Regions from separate parts of the Thalassotalea psychrophila genome, predicted to be linked through region 2. Evidence: predicted binding sites of a transcription regulator. Region 2 holds the regulator's gene; each other region holds the start of a gene.

Region 1 (4,657 bases), 1.3 Mb from region 2:
ATAATCCAGAGTGTCGTCATAATAGCTTTTACTTTCCTGAGATATTAATCTTTTAAAATTGATTTTAGTTGTTGTTTTTGATCTTCTGATAAATGTTCAGGCTTGTCGTCTTTTCTGCGAACAAACATGAATACTACAAAACCACCGATTAAAATGAACACAATTGGTCCAAACCATAAAGCATAAGTTAATGAGCTTACTCTTGGACGATACAATACAAACTCACCATAACGCTCAACCATAAACGTCATAATTTCACCATCTGAGCGACCATCAATTAGCATGTCATAGACTTCTTTACGAAGGTCTTGCGCTATTGGAGAGTTTGAATCAGCTAAATTTTGATTTTGACACTTTGGACATCTAAGTTCATAAGTTAGCTCGGCAAAACGCTTTTTGGTTACTTCATCTGGAAATGTATAGGTATCAATCGGACCAGCTAATACAGAAAAAGCCAACGAAAATGATACCGCTATAGTTGCAAAAAAATGTATAAATTTTGACATACTATTTACCCTCTGCCATTTCTGTTTCAATGGTATTAATTAATGGTAAAAATTCGCGTTGCCACACTCTAGGTTCAAGTACGCCTGCAAAACGTTTTCGAATTACGCCTTTATGATCAACAACAAATGTTTCAGGAGCTCCATAAACGCCAAGGTTTAACCCTAACCGTCCAATGTCATCATAAATTGAAAATTGGTACGGGTCTTTATAATACTTAAGCCATTTTTTAGCATCTTTACGATTATCTTTGTAATTGATGCCATACAAGCTAAACCGATTATCTTTGCTTAGTTTCACTAAAAATGGGTGTTCAACCTTACAAGAGGGACACCAAGTTGCCCAAACATTTACAAGCTTTATACCAGGTTTAAAATCAGTCTTAGTTAATGTTTGCTGCTGACCGCCTAGGCGGGTTAGGTTAAATTCAGGAAATGGTTTACCAACGAGCGCCGATGGCATAGCCTGAGGGTTTAAAAATAAACCGCGATATAACAATATCCCTAACAAAATAAACAACACAAGTGGTATTAAGCGAATTAATATTTTCATCAATTATGCCTCAACAGCATTTGGTACAGCAGGAATTGATGCTAAGTCATTTGCTTTATTTGGCTCTACAGCTTTTTTACGTCGACGATAGCGTTTATCTAACATGGCAAATAACCCACCTAAGCCCATAAAAATAGAACCTAACCAAATCCAACGAACAAACGGTTTGTAATGCACACGAACAGCCCAGGCACCATTACCTAATGGATCGCCTAAAGCAACATACATATCGCGGAACAAGCCAGGATCAATAGCAGCTTCGGTCATCCCCATAGTTTGCACTCGATAAGTACGACGTTCAGGTTGTAATAATGCAATTAAGCTGTCATTTTTAAATAGATTTAACTGGCCTTGCTCGGCAGAGTAGTTAGGCCCTTTTACATGTTTAACACCATTAAATTCAATGTTATAACCGGCAATTTCAACAATGGTTCCTGGCGACATTTTTACATTAGTTTCTGACTCATAAGTCGAAACTAACGTTACACCAACGATTGTAATTGCTATACCTGTATGAGCAACAGCCATACCTAAATGACTTAAACTTAAGCGCGACAACTGCCAGCCGCCTTTGGGTAAATGAATTTGATTTTTAACGTCTTTTGCTGCGACTAATGCAACCCAGGCTGCGAGAGCCATACCAAAAGCGACTAATCCATCAAACTCTCCAGCGTATAGCAAAGGAAATGCTAAACCAAAGGTTATTGCTGAGACAGTGATCATATTAAGCTGTTTGCTTAACTCACCTTTTTTCGCTTTTTTCCAACGAATAAGTGGCCCTATTCCCATAAATACAAACAAAATACTCATAATAGGAACAAAGACCGCATTAAAATACGGAGGCCCTACTGAAATTTTACCCATACCTAAGGCATCTACTAACAGCGGGTACAAGGTACCTAATAACACAGTAACGGCAGCGGCAACTAAAATAACATTTGAAATTAATATCGCAGTTTCTCTCGACACCAAATTAAAGCGTGAAAAGCTACCCACATTAGAACCCCGTATAGCATAAAGTAATAATGAACAACCTACAGCAATTGCTAATAGTACTAATATAAATGCACCACGAGTTGGGTCAGCGGCAAATGAATGTACAGATGTTAAAACACCAGAGCGTACTAAGAATGTGCCCAATAGACTTAAACTAAAGGTGAAAATAGCCAATAGCACAGTCCAGTTTCTAAAGGCGCCACGTTTTTCAGTGACCGCTAAAGAATGAATTAAAGCAGTACCAACTAGCCAAGGCATAAATGATGCGTTTTCTACAGGATCCCAAAACCACCAACCACCCCAACCAAGTTCATAGTAAGCCCACCAGCTACCTAGTGAAATACCTAATGTTAAAAACACCCATGCGCCTATCGTCCATGGACGTGACCAACGAGCCCAAGCGGCATCCATTTTGCCACACATTAATGCAGCAATAGCAAAAGCAAAGGCAACAGAAAAACCGACATAGCCCATATAGAGCATTGGCGGATGAATAATTAAGCCTATGTCTTGAAGTAACGGATTTAAATCTCGACCTTCCATAGGAATATTAGGCAATAAGCGATCAAATGGATTAGAGGTTAATAATGTAAATGCCATAAAACCAACTGCAATCATCCCCATAATTGCAAGAACACGTGACACAAATGCTTGATCTACATGCTTACTAAACGAGGCAACAGCCATAGTCCAAGCTGTTAATGAAAATACCCACAACAGAAGAGAGCCTTCATGACCGCCCCATACCGCGCTAATTTTAAAGTAATACGGTAAGTGCGAATTTGAATGTCCAGCAACATAAGCTACAGAAAAGTCATCAACAACAAAGCTGTAACCTAACAGCACGATACTTAAGGTGGTAAAAGCAAACATGCCAAATGTAAGCGGTTTAGCAAAAGTTATTAAGCGTTGGTTTTTTTGGTACACACCAATTAATGGCACTATAGACAGACAAATGGCAAAAGCCATTGATACAATTAGTGCAAAGTGTCCAATTTCAGGGATCATTTAAAACTCCGCTCCTACTTTAATAGGAAAGCTATTTAATTTAATTCACAGTGATTATACCTTTAATGTCAAAATAAAAAAGCGACATTTTATGACAAAACTTGACCCAGATTAATAATCTGTAACCTAATATTTCAAAACGTAATTTATTTTTATAAGCATCTTCTACTTCGACCAACAAACAAGTAGAATAAATTTATTATAAAAATTAAGTTAGGCGCAACTTTGACAAGCGAGCAGCTCCCCCTTTTAACAGCTCAGCAGTTAACCTGTATTAGAGAAGACCGCTTATTATTTGATGAATTATCATTCGATGTTATACCGGGTGATATTCTCCAAGTAGAAGGTGCTAATGGTACCGGTAAAACAAGCTTGTTACGTATACTCGCCGGTTTATCACAGCCCTATAGTGGTGATGTACTGTATAAATCCCAAAAAATTGGCCAATGCCAAGAAGATTTTAATGGAGATTTATTGTTTTTAGGTCATCTACCTGGTGTAAAGGGTGAAATGACTAGCGAAGAAAACCTTGAGTTTTACTTTAAGCTGCACGGTTTAGAGCCTGATTTAGCCGAACAAACTCTGCATGAAGTGAATCTGCTTGGTTTTGAAGATGCCCTAGCTTCACATTTAAGTGCAGGTCAGCATCGTCGTATCGCGCTAGCAAGGTTGTGGCAAACTAATGCTAAAATATGGATTTTAGATGAACCATTTACCGCAATAGATAAAGCCGGAGTACTAAAACTTGAACAGCTATTTATAAAGCATGCGCAAAACGGTGGCGTGGTTATATTAACAACCCACCAAGATTTATCTATCAACAGCAGTGATTATAAAAAAATCATTCTTGAACATCAGTTTTTTTAGAGTGCTTAAATTTAAATGCCAATTTCATACAGACAAACATTTTTAACCATTTTAAAGCGTGATTTGCTCATTGCATTTCGCCACCGCGATGACATAGTTAACCCATTATTGTTTTTTGTCATTGTTGTTTCTCTTTTTCCATTGGGAATTGGACCAGCAAGCAACACTTTAATGAAAATAGCACCAGGTGTAATTTGGGTCGCTGCCTTATTATCGACTTTATTATCGCTCGAGCGCCTGTTTAAAAATGATCACAGTGATGGTTCTTTAGAGCAAATGTTATTAAGTCCATGCCCAACATTTATTTTAGTGTTGGCTAAAATCACCGCACATTGGTTGATAACCGGTTTGCCACTGATCATCATCGCGCCATTTTTAGGGGTATTACTTAACCTACATCAAGAAAGCTATGTAGCGCTGATGTTAACGTTGTTACTAGGTACTCCGGTGTTAAGTTTATTAGGTGCTATTGGTGTTGCTTTAACCGTTGGCTTAAAAAAAGGTGGCGTTTTACTGAGTTTATTAGTGCTACCTTTATATATTCCTGTTTTAATTTTTGCGACCAGCGCAATTGATGCTGCGAGTATGAATTTACCTTATAACGGACAACTTGCTATAATAGCTGCGTTGTTTTTTGGGTCATTAACCTTGGCCCCTTTCGCTGTAGGATCAGCCTTAAAAGTGAGTACGAATTAAATGTGGAAATGGCTTCACCCATATGCAAATCCTG
Region 2 (4,657 bases):
TTAGTTGCAGGTGAGATCTCTTCTTTATCAAAAGCAATATCTCCGCCATTTACGACACCAGTATGCAAATCAACGTTTTTAAAGTCGAATAATTGATGATCAGCTAAATGCGAAGGCACAACATTTTGCATTGCAGTGAAAATAGACTCAGCTCGACCTGGAAATTTAATATCCCAATCGTTCAACATTGCTTTAACATTTTGTCTTTGTAAGTTTGGCTGACTGCCACATAAATTACATGGAATAATAGGGAATTGTTTTAGTGCTGAGAATTGTTTTATCTCTTTTTCTTTACAATATGCAAGGGGGCGAATGACCACATGCTCGCCATTATCGGATACTAACTTTGCTGGCATAGTTTTGGTTTTGCCATTAAAGAACATGTTCAATAATAGGGTCTCAATCATGTCATCGCGGTGATGACCTAATGCTATTTTGGTTACATGTAGCCTTTTTGCTGTACTGTATAAAATCCCTCTACGTAAGCGTGAACAGAGGCTGCAGGTGGTTTTCCCTTCAGGGATTTTATCCATAACAATAGAGTAAGTGTCTTCTTCTATAATGTGGTATTCGACACCTAACTCTTCAAGGTAATTAGGTAAAATATGTTCAGGAAATCCAGGTTGTTTTTGATCTAAGTTAACTGCAACGATATCAAAATGAATTGGCGCAGAAGCTTTAAGCTTTAGCAAAATATCCAACATGGTATAACTATCGGCACCACCAGATAAACACACCATAACCTTGTCACCATCTTCAATCATGTTGTAATCACTGATAGCTTTACCGACGTGATGGCGAAAACGTTTTTCAAGTTTTGCTTGCTGCTGCTTGGCAATTTTAACGTCAGTTTCGTTTAATAACTGATTGGGAGTCTGTAGTGACATGTTGCGTACCGTTTAGTTAACTTTAGGCGCGCATTATACCTAAGCTCCATTATCCTTAAAAGCTTTAATAAAAGCGTATATAAGGATTATTAAAGCTAAATAGTATTATTTAAGGAAAGGCGATTGGTAGCCGTCAGGCTTTAATGCCAATAAATCACAGTTGAGCCTGTCTATTACATGTTCTGCTGTATTACCAATAAGTACAGCAGACAGACCTGTACGGCCAATTGTGCCTAAAATCACTAATTCAGCATCTATTTGTTTAGCGACCTTTTCAATAACATCTTCTGGTAGACCTTCTTCAACGTGTAAATACTGCTCGGCCATGTCAAATTTGTCACCATGTGCTTTCATTACATCCACATGGTGCTGTTTCATTGCATCATTATATTCATTGGCATCAAACTCTGGAATTTCTATAGCAATGTTTATTGGTGTACCTGGATATGAATTAACAAAATGCACATCCGCATTTATCAGTTCAGCTAGATTGATTGCTTCTTCAGAAATTTTGTTATTCAACGATTGATGCTCTTCTTCTTCGCTGCCAGCATTCACAGCAGCTAAGATGTGGCCGTTATCAGGCCATGTATGTTCTTTTACTAACAGCAATGGTACCCAACACTTACGAATAAGATGCCAGTCGGTAGGAGTAAATATTACTGATTGTAAGGTAGGGTGTGCGTGTGTGCTTTTAATGACAACATCAAAATTATTATCTCTTACTTCAGCTAAAATAGCTTCAAAAGGTCGATTATGCCAAATAACCTTCGTTTGAATATCACAATCAAAATCTTCAATTAAATCAGTTAACCAATTTTCTCTACCTTTAACCACAGTTTCACGCATAGCTTCACGTTCTTCACCAGATAGCATTGTAGTCATTTCATAGGAAAAATCATAAATAGATAAAAAGGCGGTGACTTTAGCTCCGGAATGTTTAGCTAAGGTACATGCCCTTGCTAATGCTTTTTGTTCTTCCGTTGTAGGGTCAATAACGACTAATATATTCTGATAACTTTCCATACGTTCACCAATATAAAAATAATTAAGCTGATATAAGCTTAATATGATCTGGCGATTGTTACAAATATGTTATTAAAATTTATTGGAAGTTTATTAATACGTTGATTTAAATCAAAAAATCTATTTGGTATAAATCAACGCATAAATAGGTAGGTAGATGGGATTACTTGGTATAACCGGCCAGCTCAAATAAGCCGTCTTTATCTAGAATTGTAATGAATTTATTCTCGACCTTGATCAAGCCTTCTTTTTGAAAGCGTGTCATTAAACGAGAAATTGTTTCAATGGTTAAACCAATATAGTTACCAATTTCACTACGAGTCATTGGTAAGTTAAATTCAACTGAAGATAAATGACGATTACCTAACCTACGGCCATAGTTAGCAAGAAACGTTGCTAACTTCTCTTCAGCATTTTTTCGATTTAATAACAGCAACATTTCACTATTACATTGTATTTCATTACTCATTAAGCTCATCATCTGAGCTTTAAGTTTAGGGATTTTGCTTGATAGAGTATCAAGTACTTCAAAAGGTATTTCACATACCATTGATGTTTCTAATGCTTTAGCAAAGCTAGGATGGCTCTTCAGTGAAAGGGCGTCAAATCCCATTAAATCACCGGCTAAATGAAAACCAGTAATTTGCTCTTCACCTTGCTCAGAAATAATAAATGTTTTAAACGTACCTGATCTAATTGCATAAAGGGTTTGCAATTGTTCGCCCGCTTTAAAGATTTGGGTGTTTTTTTGAATTGGTTTTTTGCGTTGAATAATATCATCAAGTAAGTTCAACTCTGTTTCATTTAAACTAAATGGTAAACAAAGTTCACTGATACTACAGTTCTGACATTTAATGTTATTTGCAATAGGTATTATTTGCGGCATATTTCTTTACAATCTACTTCCAATGTTAATAGCGGAAGGGTACTAGAATATTTGTTCTAGAGCAATAAATAACGAGTATGAACCGTAAAAAATAAGTAAAATAGCTGTTAATTTACGAATTTGATCAGAGCGTAACATTTGGGTTACAAATTTGAAGCCAGATGCCAAAGTAAGCAAAGCAGGTAATGTACCTAAGCCAAAAGCTAACATGATTAATGCACCGTTGTACCAAGAAGCGCTAGCGATAGACCAAGTTAGCGTTGAGTAAACTAATCCACACGGTAACCATCCCCATACCATCCCCAAAAATAATGACTGTTTTACATTAGTTACCGGTATAAACTTTTTGCTTAGTGGCTGTAAATATTTCCATAGAACTTTACCTATATTTTCAACCTTTGCTAATGCAAATGACCATTTAGCAATATAAAGCCCTAAAAATATCACAAATAATGCGGCTATAACCTTTAACCATAATATAGGAAAACCAAGTGATTTAGCCGCTAACGAACCCGTAAAACCAGCAATAGCACCAGCAACTGCATAAGAGAATATACGGCCAAAGTTGTACGCTAAAATAAGGGGGATATTGGCTTTAGATTTGTCTGCGATTGATGCAGTAAGCATTGTCGTAATGCCTCCACACATGGCAACGCAATGGCCTGCGCCGGCAATGCCAATGAAAAATGCGGATAAAAAATCTAATTCCATAGAATGTTAATGATCAACTTTGTTTGATTTATCATCATTAGGTGATGAGGGTTTACTTTGTTCGATATTTGCATCATCGTCAAACAAAATACTCATCCCTTGCTTTTCTAAATCGTCAAATTGTTCTGTTTTAACTGCCCAAAAAAATAGATAAATTGCAATAGCCGTAAAAATGATAGCAATAGGAATAAGGATATAAATAACGCTCATGGTATATCTACTTTAATAATCTTAATGAATTGGTCACAACAATAATTGAACTTGCTGACATGCCTAATACTGCCATATATGGGGTAATAAAACCACAAACAGCAAGTGGTAAAATAATGGCGTTGTAAGCCAATGCCCAGGCAAAATTTTGTTTTACGATATTAGAGGTTTTCTTCGCTATTTGTTTAAGCCTTAATAGACTTGATAAATGATTGTTTAACAATATGACGTCAGCACCACTTTTAGCTATTTCAGTGCCGCTACCCATTGCAATTGACACATGTGCTTGCGCAAACACCGGCGAATCGTTTACTCCATCGCCAACCATAGCAACGGTTTTTCCTGATTTTTGCCTATCAGCTAGTATCTGTAGTTTGTCATTTGCGCTGCAAGTATCAAAGGTATGATCAAGGCTTACTTGTTGGTTAAAGTTTTTAACTCCGGCTTTGTTATCGCCACTGATCAGCAAGGTCTCAATTTTTGCTAAGCGCATGCTGTTGATTACAGATTTAGTATTATCACGTAAAGTATCTTCCATATAAAACGAAGCCACAAGAATATTGTCTACAGTTAGTAAGCATTGCGCTTTATGATGATGCTCGGCTATTTGGGTGAATTCTTTAACCCAGCTCACTTTACCTATGCATATTTGATGGCCATCTTTGTTGCCTTTAACACCACAGCCAGGTACAACTTCCACATCTTCTACATTGAGATCAAAGTTTCTATATTGGCTGAACGCTTTAGCTAAAGGGTGTTCAGAATGAGCTTCTAAAGCTGCAGCAATAGCTAGTACACTTTCTTTGTCATATTGCTTATTAAGTAAAACCACATCTGTAATAGCAAATTTGCCATTAGTTAACGTACCTGTTTTATCAAAAGCGAAGCAGTCTACTTTTGGCATAGTTTCTAACACGTGGGCATTTTTGATCATTAT
Region 3 (4,657 bases), 840 kb from region 2:
CATATACAGCAGACAAATTATTTTAACAGGAGTGAGATGATTTATACTAAATAGAGTGTTGTTTATGTGGTGCCTTTTACTTATCTTCCACCTTTTGAGTTTCACTGGAAACAAATCACTAATTGAACAAGCAAAGGAATTGCAAATGTCTAGAAAACCACGGGCTTACCAAGCAGATCAAACAGCTCATATTTACTTATGTGGTAATAATCAGCAACGTTGCTTTTACTGTACTGCCGATTATCAATATTACTCATTATTGCTCAGTAAAGGGCTAGTCAAATATGAGGTACTTTTACACGCTTATGTATTGATGGAAAATCATATTCAATTATTATTAACACCAAGTTGCAGCAAAGGTATAGCTAGCCTTATCCAATATATCTCAAGTAGTTATGTCAGATATATTAATAGAAAATATCAACGCAGCGGTTCTTTATTTCAGGGCAGGCATAAAGCTAGCATTGTTGATGCCGACAATTATTTATTAGCATGTATGAGATTTATTGAATCTGATCCGGTAAGTAAAGGTATTGTTTCTCATCTTGCACAATATCCATACTCTAGTTACACACAAAATGCTGTTCACCAACAAGTATCAACCTCACTAGTGGTTGTTAATCAACATCGTCAATACTTGCATTTGGGTCCGAATTTAGTAAGTCGGAAAAGCAATTACCAAAAATTGTTTTTACATAGCAGCCAGCAGTACTTAGACACCTTGATCATTGAACGCTTGATGCACAATTTTCCTATTGGCGATGAGTTTTTTATTGAGCACATTGAGGCATTGCACCACATTAAATTTAACAGAATGAAACTAGGTCGGCCTTCAAAACCTGTGAAACTAATGCTTCCGGTCATATTTTGTTAAAGAATGGCCCATGGCATTTCTGCATATAGCTCTTCCGTGATCAAAAAAGGATCTGACAAGCAGATCCTTCTTAATTATTGCGCAGTAGGTATTGGGATTTAAAGATGTTTAATAACTTTTACAAGCTTTTTAAATACGCTTTAAACTCATCAGCCAATTCAGGGTGACGCATGCCGTACTCTACGTTTGCTTTTAAGTAACCGATTTTAGTACCACAATCGTGAGACTTTCCGGTCATATGAAACGCTTCGACGGCTTCAACATCCATCAGTTTAGCGATCGCATCGGTTAATTGAATTTCGTCACCAGCACCCGGCATGGTTTGTTCAAGTAACGCCCAAATTTTGTTTGATAAAACGTAACGACCCACAACGGCCAAGTTAGATGGAGCTTCTTCTTGTGGTGGTTTTTCAACTATTGCCGTCATCGGGCAAGATTCACCTGGTAAAACAGCTTTACCGCCACAATCCACTACCCCATAACTACTTACCAGCTCCATAGGTACAGGCTCTACCATAATTTGGCTTGCATTAGATTCTTCATAACGAGTAAGCATAGCTGAAAGGTTTTCAGTTTTAAGGTCAGCTGCGGCATCATCAATTAATACATCAGGCAATACCACTACGAACGGGTCGTCACCGATGATTGGCTTTGCTTTTAATACGGCATGGCCTAGACCTTTAGCTTCACCTTGGCGCACATGCATAATAGTGACACCTCTAGGACAAATAGCCTGTATTTCATCAAGTAACTGCCGTTTTACCCTTTTCTCTAGAGTTGACTCTAGCTCATAAGACTTATCAAAATGGTTCTCAATAGCATTTTTAGAAGAATGAGTAACTAATACAATTTCTTTTATACCTGCAGCAATACACTCGTTTACTATGTATTGAATTAACGGTTTATCAACCACTGGCAGCATCTCTTTAGGAATAGCCTTTGTAGCAGGCAACATGCGAGTGCCTAGGCCAGCAACTGGAATAACGGCTTTTTTGATAGCTGAATTTTTTGATAATGGCAAAACGGGTTTTCCTTTCGTTTATTATTGCGATAAAACTATATCGTCTAGCAGGTAAGTATATTCCAAATAGACTAGAATTTTAAGTCTGATTAGACATTAATAATTCAATTATCGAAATAAGTTCACTAACACTTCCTAGATAAATAATTTAGTTAATACTAAGTTTATAATAAAACAAAGATGATTTTTTCTGATTCAAATCAAAAGTTTCAAATGAAGAAAGTTTTAAGCTTAATTGAGATGAAAGGTAAATTTTCCAGGATAATGAGGCACATCATGAAAACTATTTTAGTCATTGCGGATCCAAATTTTGAAAAATCAGTTGCTATTAAGCAAGCTGAAAAACTTAGCCTGCTCTATAACGCAAAACTCCATGTTGTATATTTTTATTATGAAGATTTGCATGGTTTAGATGATAAAGGCGAAGCATTCAAAGAAAGTCTCATAGCTCGCATGGATGATAAAGCAAACGATCAACTGGCTGAACTGTGTGGAAATAACCACCATACCTATGAAATAATTTGGCAAAAGCACATCCATACTTGGGTAAATCACTACGCCGAAAATGAACAGCCTGTAATGGTTGTAAAAACCGGTAATCGCAGTGAAACCATGTTTTATACTCCAACCGATTGGCATTTAATCAGGGAATGCCCCGCACCTGTATTAATTGTTGCACAGGATAAGTGGAGCAAAACACCGGATATACTAGCGTCAGTAGACTTACAAACTCAACTTCCTGATAAACAAAAGTTAAATCATAAAATTCTAGAAACAGCGTCAATGCTAGCAAGTAAACTAAATGTGCAGGTACATGTTTGCTATACACCTCTATTTTCAGCGGTTTTACGAGATTTTGGCCTACAATATAAAGATGAGGTTGAAGCGCAAGCAAGACACGATTTGAGCGCCAACATTTTGCAACTCAGTGAACAATATCAAGTACCTGTCGAAAATTTTCATATTCATGCAGGAAAACCTGAACTAGTGATCCCCTCTATGGCGGCTAAATATCATGCTGGTATAGTCGTTATTGGAACGGTAGGTAGAAAAGGTATTAGCCAAAGGTTATTGGGAAATACTGCTGAAAACATTCTAAGCTTTTTAAAAACTGATGTTTTAGCGTTAAAACCATAAGAATCAAAACACTAAATATTAAGACTGAACAGTAGAAATATTATTATGAAAAACAGCATATTAGTGATTTCAGATCACCAAGAGCAAAATTACACAGCTATATTACAAGCAGCAGAACTCGCAAAAGCGTATAACTGCAAACTGCATATTGTGAATTTTTGCTATGAAAAGTTACGTGGTGTAGTCGATATAGAAGATGCTCAAGATCTGATTGTACATAATCTTCATGAACTTAATGCTCATAAATTGGTAAATACTTTACAAGGTATCGTGGAATATAACTTTGAAACAGTATGGGAAAAGAATATTCATATTTGGGTGAATAACTATGTAAAAGAGCATAAACCTTACATGATTGTTAAAACAGGCCATCGCACTGAAGCCTTGTTTTATACCCCTACTGATTGGCATATTATTAGAGAATGCCATGCTCCAGTATTAATAGCCGCAGATAAAAAGTGGCATAAAGCTCGAAATGTATTAGCAACGGTAGATTTAGAAACCGAACTGCAAGACAAGAAACAGCTAAATGAACAGGTGCTTAAAAACGCAAGCATTATAGCCAAACAGATAAATGCTGAATTACACATTTGTTATACCGTGCCGTTTTCACCACTATTAAGAAAGCTGGGGATAATTAATAAAGACAAGTTAGAAAATGAGCATAAAGCAGAGTTACAAGAAAAGTTAGTCATATTAGCCCGAAGTTACGGAATTAATCCTGATCATATTCACATTAAAGCCGGTCAAGTGGATAAAGTTATCACCTCTGTTGCAGCAGACTGCAAAGCGAGCGTTGTAGTCGTTGGCACTGTGGCTAGAGCAGGTTTAGAGCAAAAGCTTCTAGGTAACACAGCAGAAAGCATATTAACGCTTCTTAAAACTGATGTATTAACTATTCCTGCTTAGCTAAAGTAACGAATTACGAATACGTTACATTGCGAATTTCGAAGTAGGCTTCGAAGGCGCAAAGCGCCGTATTCGGAGTAGCGAAGCTACGTATTCGAATCTAGTTATTTAGTCATAGAATGACTTATACCATTTAACAAATTTATCTACCCCTTCAGCAACACTAACCGCAGGTTTATGACCCGTTACTTCAAACAAGTCTTCAACCTCAGCATAAGTTTGGTATACATCGCCTGGTTGCATATCCATAAAGTTCTTTTCAGCTTTAATACCTAATGAATTTTCCATTGCTTCAATAAAATCTAATAATTTAACCGGATTGCCATTACCAATATTATAAATTGAATAAGGAGCCGAGCTATTAGCAGCAGATCCAGTTTCCACTGTCCAGTCGGTTCTTGGTTGTGGTACAACATCTTGAATGCGAATAATACCTTCAACAATATCATCAATATAAGTAAAGTCGCGACGCATATCACCATGGTTAAATACTTTAATGGCTTTGCCTTTGGTAATGGCATCGGCAAAAAGTATTGGCGCCATATCTGGACGACCCCAAGGACCATATACGGTAAAAAAACGCAGTCCTGTTGTCGGTACACCGTAAAGGTGTGAGTAGGTATGTGCCATTAGCTCATTCGATTTTTTGCTGGCGGCGTATAAAGACACAGGATGATCAACACTATCACTGGTTGCAAAAGGAACTTTAGAGTTTA
Region 4 (4,657 bases), 2.0 Mb from region 2:
GTGGCGAAGCCGGTTTTAAAATGTTTTTAAATGGTTGGATGAAAGCACAACCGTTAAATATACCTGGTCGTCGCCAAATGCCAAATTTCCATTTAAATGATCAAGAAATTGATGATTTAGCTGAGTTCTTAAAGTGGACCTCAGAAATGGACATTAACGGCTGGCCGCCAAACATAGAAGGGTAAGGCAGATGAATACATTAAAATATCAATCACAGGCTGTCGCAAAACCTTATTTTGTGTTCGCTTTAATCTTATTTGTTGGACAAATTTTATTTGGTCTGATCATGGGTTTGCAATATGTCGTAGGTGACTTCCTAGGTGGCGCAATTCCATTTAACGTAGCACGTATGGTGCATACCAACTTACTTATCGTTTGGCTGTTGTTTGGCTTTATGGGCTCGGCTTATTACCTAGTTCCAGAAGAAGCCGAAACAGAATTGTATAGCCCTAAACTGGCGATCATTCTATTTTGGGTGTTTGCTGCTGCGGGTGTATTAACCATTTTAGGTTACTTACTTGTACCATATTCAACGTTAGCTGATATTACCTTTAATGAATTGTGGCCGACCATGGGACGTGAGTTCTTAGAACAGCCAACCATTACTAAGCTTGGTATTGTTGTGGTTTGTCTAGGTTTCTTATTTAACCTTGGTATGACTATCTTAAAAGGTCGTAAAACAGCGATTAACATGGTACTAATGACTGGTTTAATCGGTCTAGCGGTATTCTTCTTATTCTCTTTCTACAACCCTACTAACTTAGCACTAGATAAATATTTCTGGTGGTTCGTAGTACATCTATGGGTAGAGGGTGTTTGGGAATTAATCATGGGCGCTATCTTAGCTTATGTATTAATCAAAATTACCGGTGTTGATCGTGAAGTTATTGAAAAATGGTTATACGTAATCATTGCTATGGCACTAATCTCAGGTATCTTAGGAACAGGGCATCATTTCTACTGGTTAGCTACTCCTGAGTACTGGCAGTGGGTTGGTTCAATCTTCTCTGCAATCGAACCATTACCGTTCTTTGCTATGGTATTGTACGCCTTTAATATGGTTAACCGACGTCGCCGTGAACATCCTAACAAAGCCGCTACTTTATGGGCGTTAGGTACTGCAGTAATGGCATTCTTAGGTGCTGGTGTATGGGGCTTCTTACACACCTTAGCGCCAGTAAACTATTATACTCATGGCTCACAAATAACCGCGGCCCATGGTCACATGGCGTTCTATGGTGCTTATGCAATGATTGTTATGACTATCATTTCATTCGCTATGCCAAAACTACGTGGTATTGGTGAAGCAAACTGTAACCGTGCACAAGTACGTGAGATGTGGGGATTCTGGTTAATGACTGTTGCTATGGTCTTTATCACCCTATTCTTAACTGGCGCAGGTGTTTTACAAGTTTGGTTACAACGTTTACCTGAATCAGGTGAAGCATTAAGCTTTATGGCTACTCAAGATAAATTAGCCATATTCTACTGGATGCGTGAAGTAGCTGGTGTTGTCTTCTTACTAGGTTTAATTGCTTATATCTCTAGTTTTTGGGTAAAAGAGAAAGCTACCGCTTAATCGGAACTCAATAAACAAAAACCTTAAAAACCGTGATAGAAATATCACGGTTTTTTTAATTCAGGGGTTAATTAACTTAGAAGTGGCATGGGTAGAACTCACTTTTTTTGATTAATATCAGCTTTTATTGTTATAGAGTTGTTATGATGAGTATATATAAAGGTAAAGCGATTAGGTTGTAATGGAAGAGTGGATTGGTAGTGTTTGGCATCAATTTATCACCCGAAAAGCCAGCACTGAATTTGATCAAGCGCGAGTAGATTTTACTCAAGTAAGTAAATCTGTTGGTGTAGTTTTTAGAGCCTTAGGTGGTGATGCCGTAAAAAGAGTAGAAGCTGCGAGTAATCGAGATTATTTATCTAGACGTAGCTTTTTGCAAAAAATATCTGGCGATAACCAACAAATTAGCCTTGCATGGCAAGATTCCGACAGTTTGAGATTACCAGAGTCTATTGCCGTTTTTCCTGAACAAGAACTTAATAAAGATCTATATATCTGGTTAGCTGTACTTGCTGCTAATCATAATGGCCGTTTTAAACATTGGGCCATAGATAATCAACAATTAGTTGTTGATGTGCTTGCAAAATTCCCTTCATTAAAATCTAGATATCAACGTTTAGCCTCGGCTTTTATTAAATTACGTCCCAATGTTGATTCAATGCCAACAGCCGAGCAAGAAATGGAGCAGGCAATTGTTAAAGCTATTGTTGAACCTGGCTCTGTATCATCGTTTCCAAGGGTTAACTTTGCACCCCAGGCGGTATTCTTATGGCTTTATCCCGCAACACAAACAGAAGGTCTAGTTCAAGCCGAGTATGCTGATGAAGATATTGAAGAGCCGACTAATATAAACAGTAAAAAACAAACTAAAACAGCACGTAAAAAAACTGAACGTGTTAATTCATCTGATGGGCGCGATGGCATGATGATATTTCGCCTGGAAAGTTTATTTTCCTGGAGCGAATTTGCCAATATGGATCGTGGTAGTGATGACAGCGAAGATGAAGATGGTGAAAGAGTTGCCGAAGATTTAGATAAAATTACGTTATCTAAGCAGCAAGACCAAAAGAGTGCCAATATTAAACTGGACTTAGATTTACCGTCTAGCTCAGAGGATGATTTACCGTTAGGTGAAGGAATTAAATTACCTGAATGGGATTATCGTAAACAGCAATTAATTGATGATCGTTGTTTATTGCAACCTATGTTGCCAAAAGATTCTGTCGCTAAACCACTACCAGTGCACTTACAAAAAACAGCAAAAAATATACAAGCTCAGTTTGAGCAATTACAAACTATGCGCTACTGGTTAAAAGGTCAACCACAAGGTGAAGAGCTAGACTTAAATGCCTGGCTTGATTTTCATGTTGAACGTCAAATTTCACCTACAGCAGAAAAAGGCCTTTATCAAAGTTTTCGTGGCAACAATAGAGACTTGTCATGCTTACTACTTGCTGATTTATCAATGTCTACAGACTCATATATTGATAACGATATGCGAGTGATTGATGTAGTGCGTGACAGTATGTTGTTATTTGGTGAAGCACTAAATGTTGTTGGTGATAACTTTGCTATGTATGGCTTTTCATCAGTAAAGCGCTCTCATGTACGTTTTAGTTTAATTAAAAATTTTAAAGAGCCATACAACGATAATATTCGCGGAAGAATACAGGCCATTCGCCCAGGATTTTATACCCGAATGGGTGCTGCAATTAGGCAAGCAACTAAGGTATTAGTTGAACAAAAATCGTCACAAAAATTATTATTGATTTTAACTGATGGTAAGCCTAATGATATTGACCATTATGAGGGCCGGTTTGGTATTGAGGATACTAAGCAGGCAATTATCGAAGCGAAACAAGCGGGTTTAAAACCATTTTGTATTACGGTAGATCAAGAAGCGGAAGAATATTTACCTTATATCTTTGGGCGCTACAGTTATACAGTTATGCACAGCCCTGCCGAGCTACCTGTTTGTCTACCACAAATTTATCATCGTTTAACCGCGAACTAGGAATTGTCTATGAGTAATAATCAAATCCCTTGTTTGTACTGTCAAACAATGAATCAAGATGATAATGAGAGTTGTAGTAACTGTGGCATGCCAATCGCAGAATTTCACCCTGAAGATAGAAAGCGAGGGGTAAAATTTTTTGGTAAAGCTTTTTGGTTAATAGCCATTTTTTGTATCATTATGGTTTTTTACTTGCCTAGATAATTCGATTCAACTTAACTAAACAAAAGCCCGTAACAAGTAATGATTGTTACGGGCTTTTTGGTGCGAGGCAGTATTTATCCTCCCGAACCACGATCGCAAGGGAGGGTTATTGCAGCACAATTATTAACTAATACCATTTCTATTTAAATGTTCAGTGTATTGTTTATCAGTACCGTTAATATGGTTAATTAACCAACCACTTAAAAATTCACTCACTTCTTGAAACGCATCATGCCCAACGTCTTCATATTTTTTCTCTATTTGTTTAATTTTATCTATCATGATTTGATGCTGCTGTTTGTGTTCAACTAAATCAGGATAATTACTATCAGCCATCATTTGTTCTTCACGAGTAAAGTGATATTCAGTATATGCGATTAAATCTTTCAAACTTTGGTGCTCAAATGCATGGCCCATATCGTAATCATATGCGGTATTAAATTGGTTCAGTAACGTGATTAGCTTTTGATGGTCAAGATCTAAAGATTTAACTCCCACAGTATATTCGGCTTTCCATTTTATAATTTTGTTTTGTTTATTTTTGTTATAAATCCAAGGAATAATTATTAATAAGGCAACTAACAACCAAGATATTTTATTATCAAAGCCAATTAAAAAGCCAAGAAAAATGCTCACTGTGATCAGCCCTATTAAGGCGGCGTATATTAATGCTTTGTATCGATTAGTCATGTTCATACCCATAAAATAAATAAGGTTAAATTAGGTTTGTGGTTTCACCCATCTTAAAACAAAAAACACAGGTTTATTAACAAAATAGAGCAAATTAACTCAAAACATTAACAAAGTTTGATCTAGGTTAAATAATCTCTTTCTCTATTGGAGGATAGTTATTTGCAGAA

The links. Region 2 encodes FNR, which switches genes on or off when oxygen is low (the NO sensors DNR and NnrR bind a similar motif). Its sites were predicted from a motif close to TTGATCTAGATCAA; they were not measured.
Region 1: the regulator FNR is predicted to act here: its motif matches at 3,162-3,175, upstream of ccmA (cytochrome c biogenesis heme-transporting ATPase CcmA).
Region 3: the regulator FNR is predicted to act here: its motif matches at 2,086-2,099, upstream of RGQ13_RS05950 (universal stress protein).
Region 4: the regulator FNR is predicted to act here: its motif matches at 1,687-1,700, upstream of RGQ13_RS01205 (nitric oxide reductase activation protein NorD).

What each region holds. Positions count from the first base shown of each region.
Region 1 is NZ_CP134145.1:939,681-944,337, reverse strand. Features, by position in the region: gene ccmI (c-type cytochrome biogenesis protein CcmI) at 1-20, opposite strand, end outside; gene RGQ13_RS03980 (cytochrome c-type biogenesis protein) at 45-506, opposite strand; gene RGQ13_RS03975 (DsbE family thiol:disulfide interchange protein) at 508-1,056, opposite strand; gene RGQ13_RS03970 (heme lyase CcmF/NrfE family subunit) at 1,060-3,060, opposite strand; gene ccmA (cytochrome c biogenesis heme-transporting ATPase CcmA) at 3,286-3,927, shown strand; gene ccmB (heme exporter protein CcmB) at 3,943-4,623, shown strand; gene RGQ13_RS03955 (heme ABC transporter permease) at 4,624-4,657, shown strand, end outside.
Region 2 is NZ_CP134145.1:2,232,996-2,237,652, forward strand. Features, by position in the region: gene ttcA (tRNA 2-thiocytidine(32) synthetase TtcA) at 1-887, opposite strand, end outside; gene uspE (universal stress protein UspE) at 993-1,913, opposite strand; gene fnr (fumarate/nitrate reduction transcriptional regulator Fnr) at 2,077-2,799, opposite strand; gene RGQ13_RS09065 (sulfite exporter TauE/SafE family protein) at 2,842-3,510, opposite strand; gene ccoS (cbb3-type cytochrome oxidase assembly protein CcoS) at 3,517-3,720, opposite strand; gene RGQ13_RS09075 (heavy metal translocating P-type ATPase) at 3,728-4,657, opposite strand, start outside.
Region 3 is NZ_CP134145.1:1,395,445-1,400,101, reverse strand. Features, by position in the region: gene RGQ13_RS05960 (transposase) at 146-874, shown strand; gene galU (UTP--glucose-1-phosphate uridylyltransferase GalU) at 993-1,895, opposite strand; gene RGQ13_RS05950 (universal stress protein) at 2,172-3,032, shown strand; gene RGQ13_RS05945 (universal stress protein) at 3,078-3,941, shown strand; gene RGQ13_RS05940 (NAD-dependent epimerase) at 4,050-4,657, opposite strand, start outside.
Region 4 is NZ_CP134145.1:262,372-267,028, forward strand. Features, by position in the region: gene RGQ13_RS01195 (c-type cytochrome) at 1-185, shown strand, start outside; gene RGQ13_RS01200 (cbb3-type cytochrome c oxidase subunit I) at 191-1,579, shown strand; gene RGQ13_RS01205 (nitric oxide reductase activation protein NorD) at 1,761-3,593, shown strand; gene RGQ13_RS01210 (DnrP protein) at 3,603-3,797, shown strand; gene RGQ13_RS01215 (bacteriohemerythrin) at 3,921-4,487, opposite strand.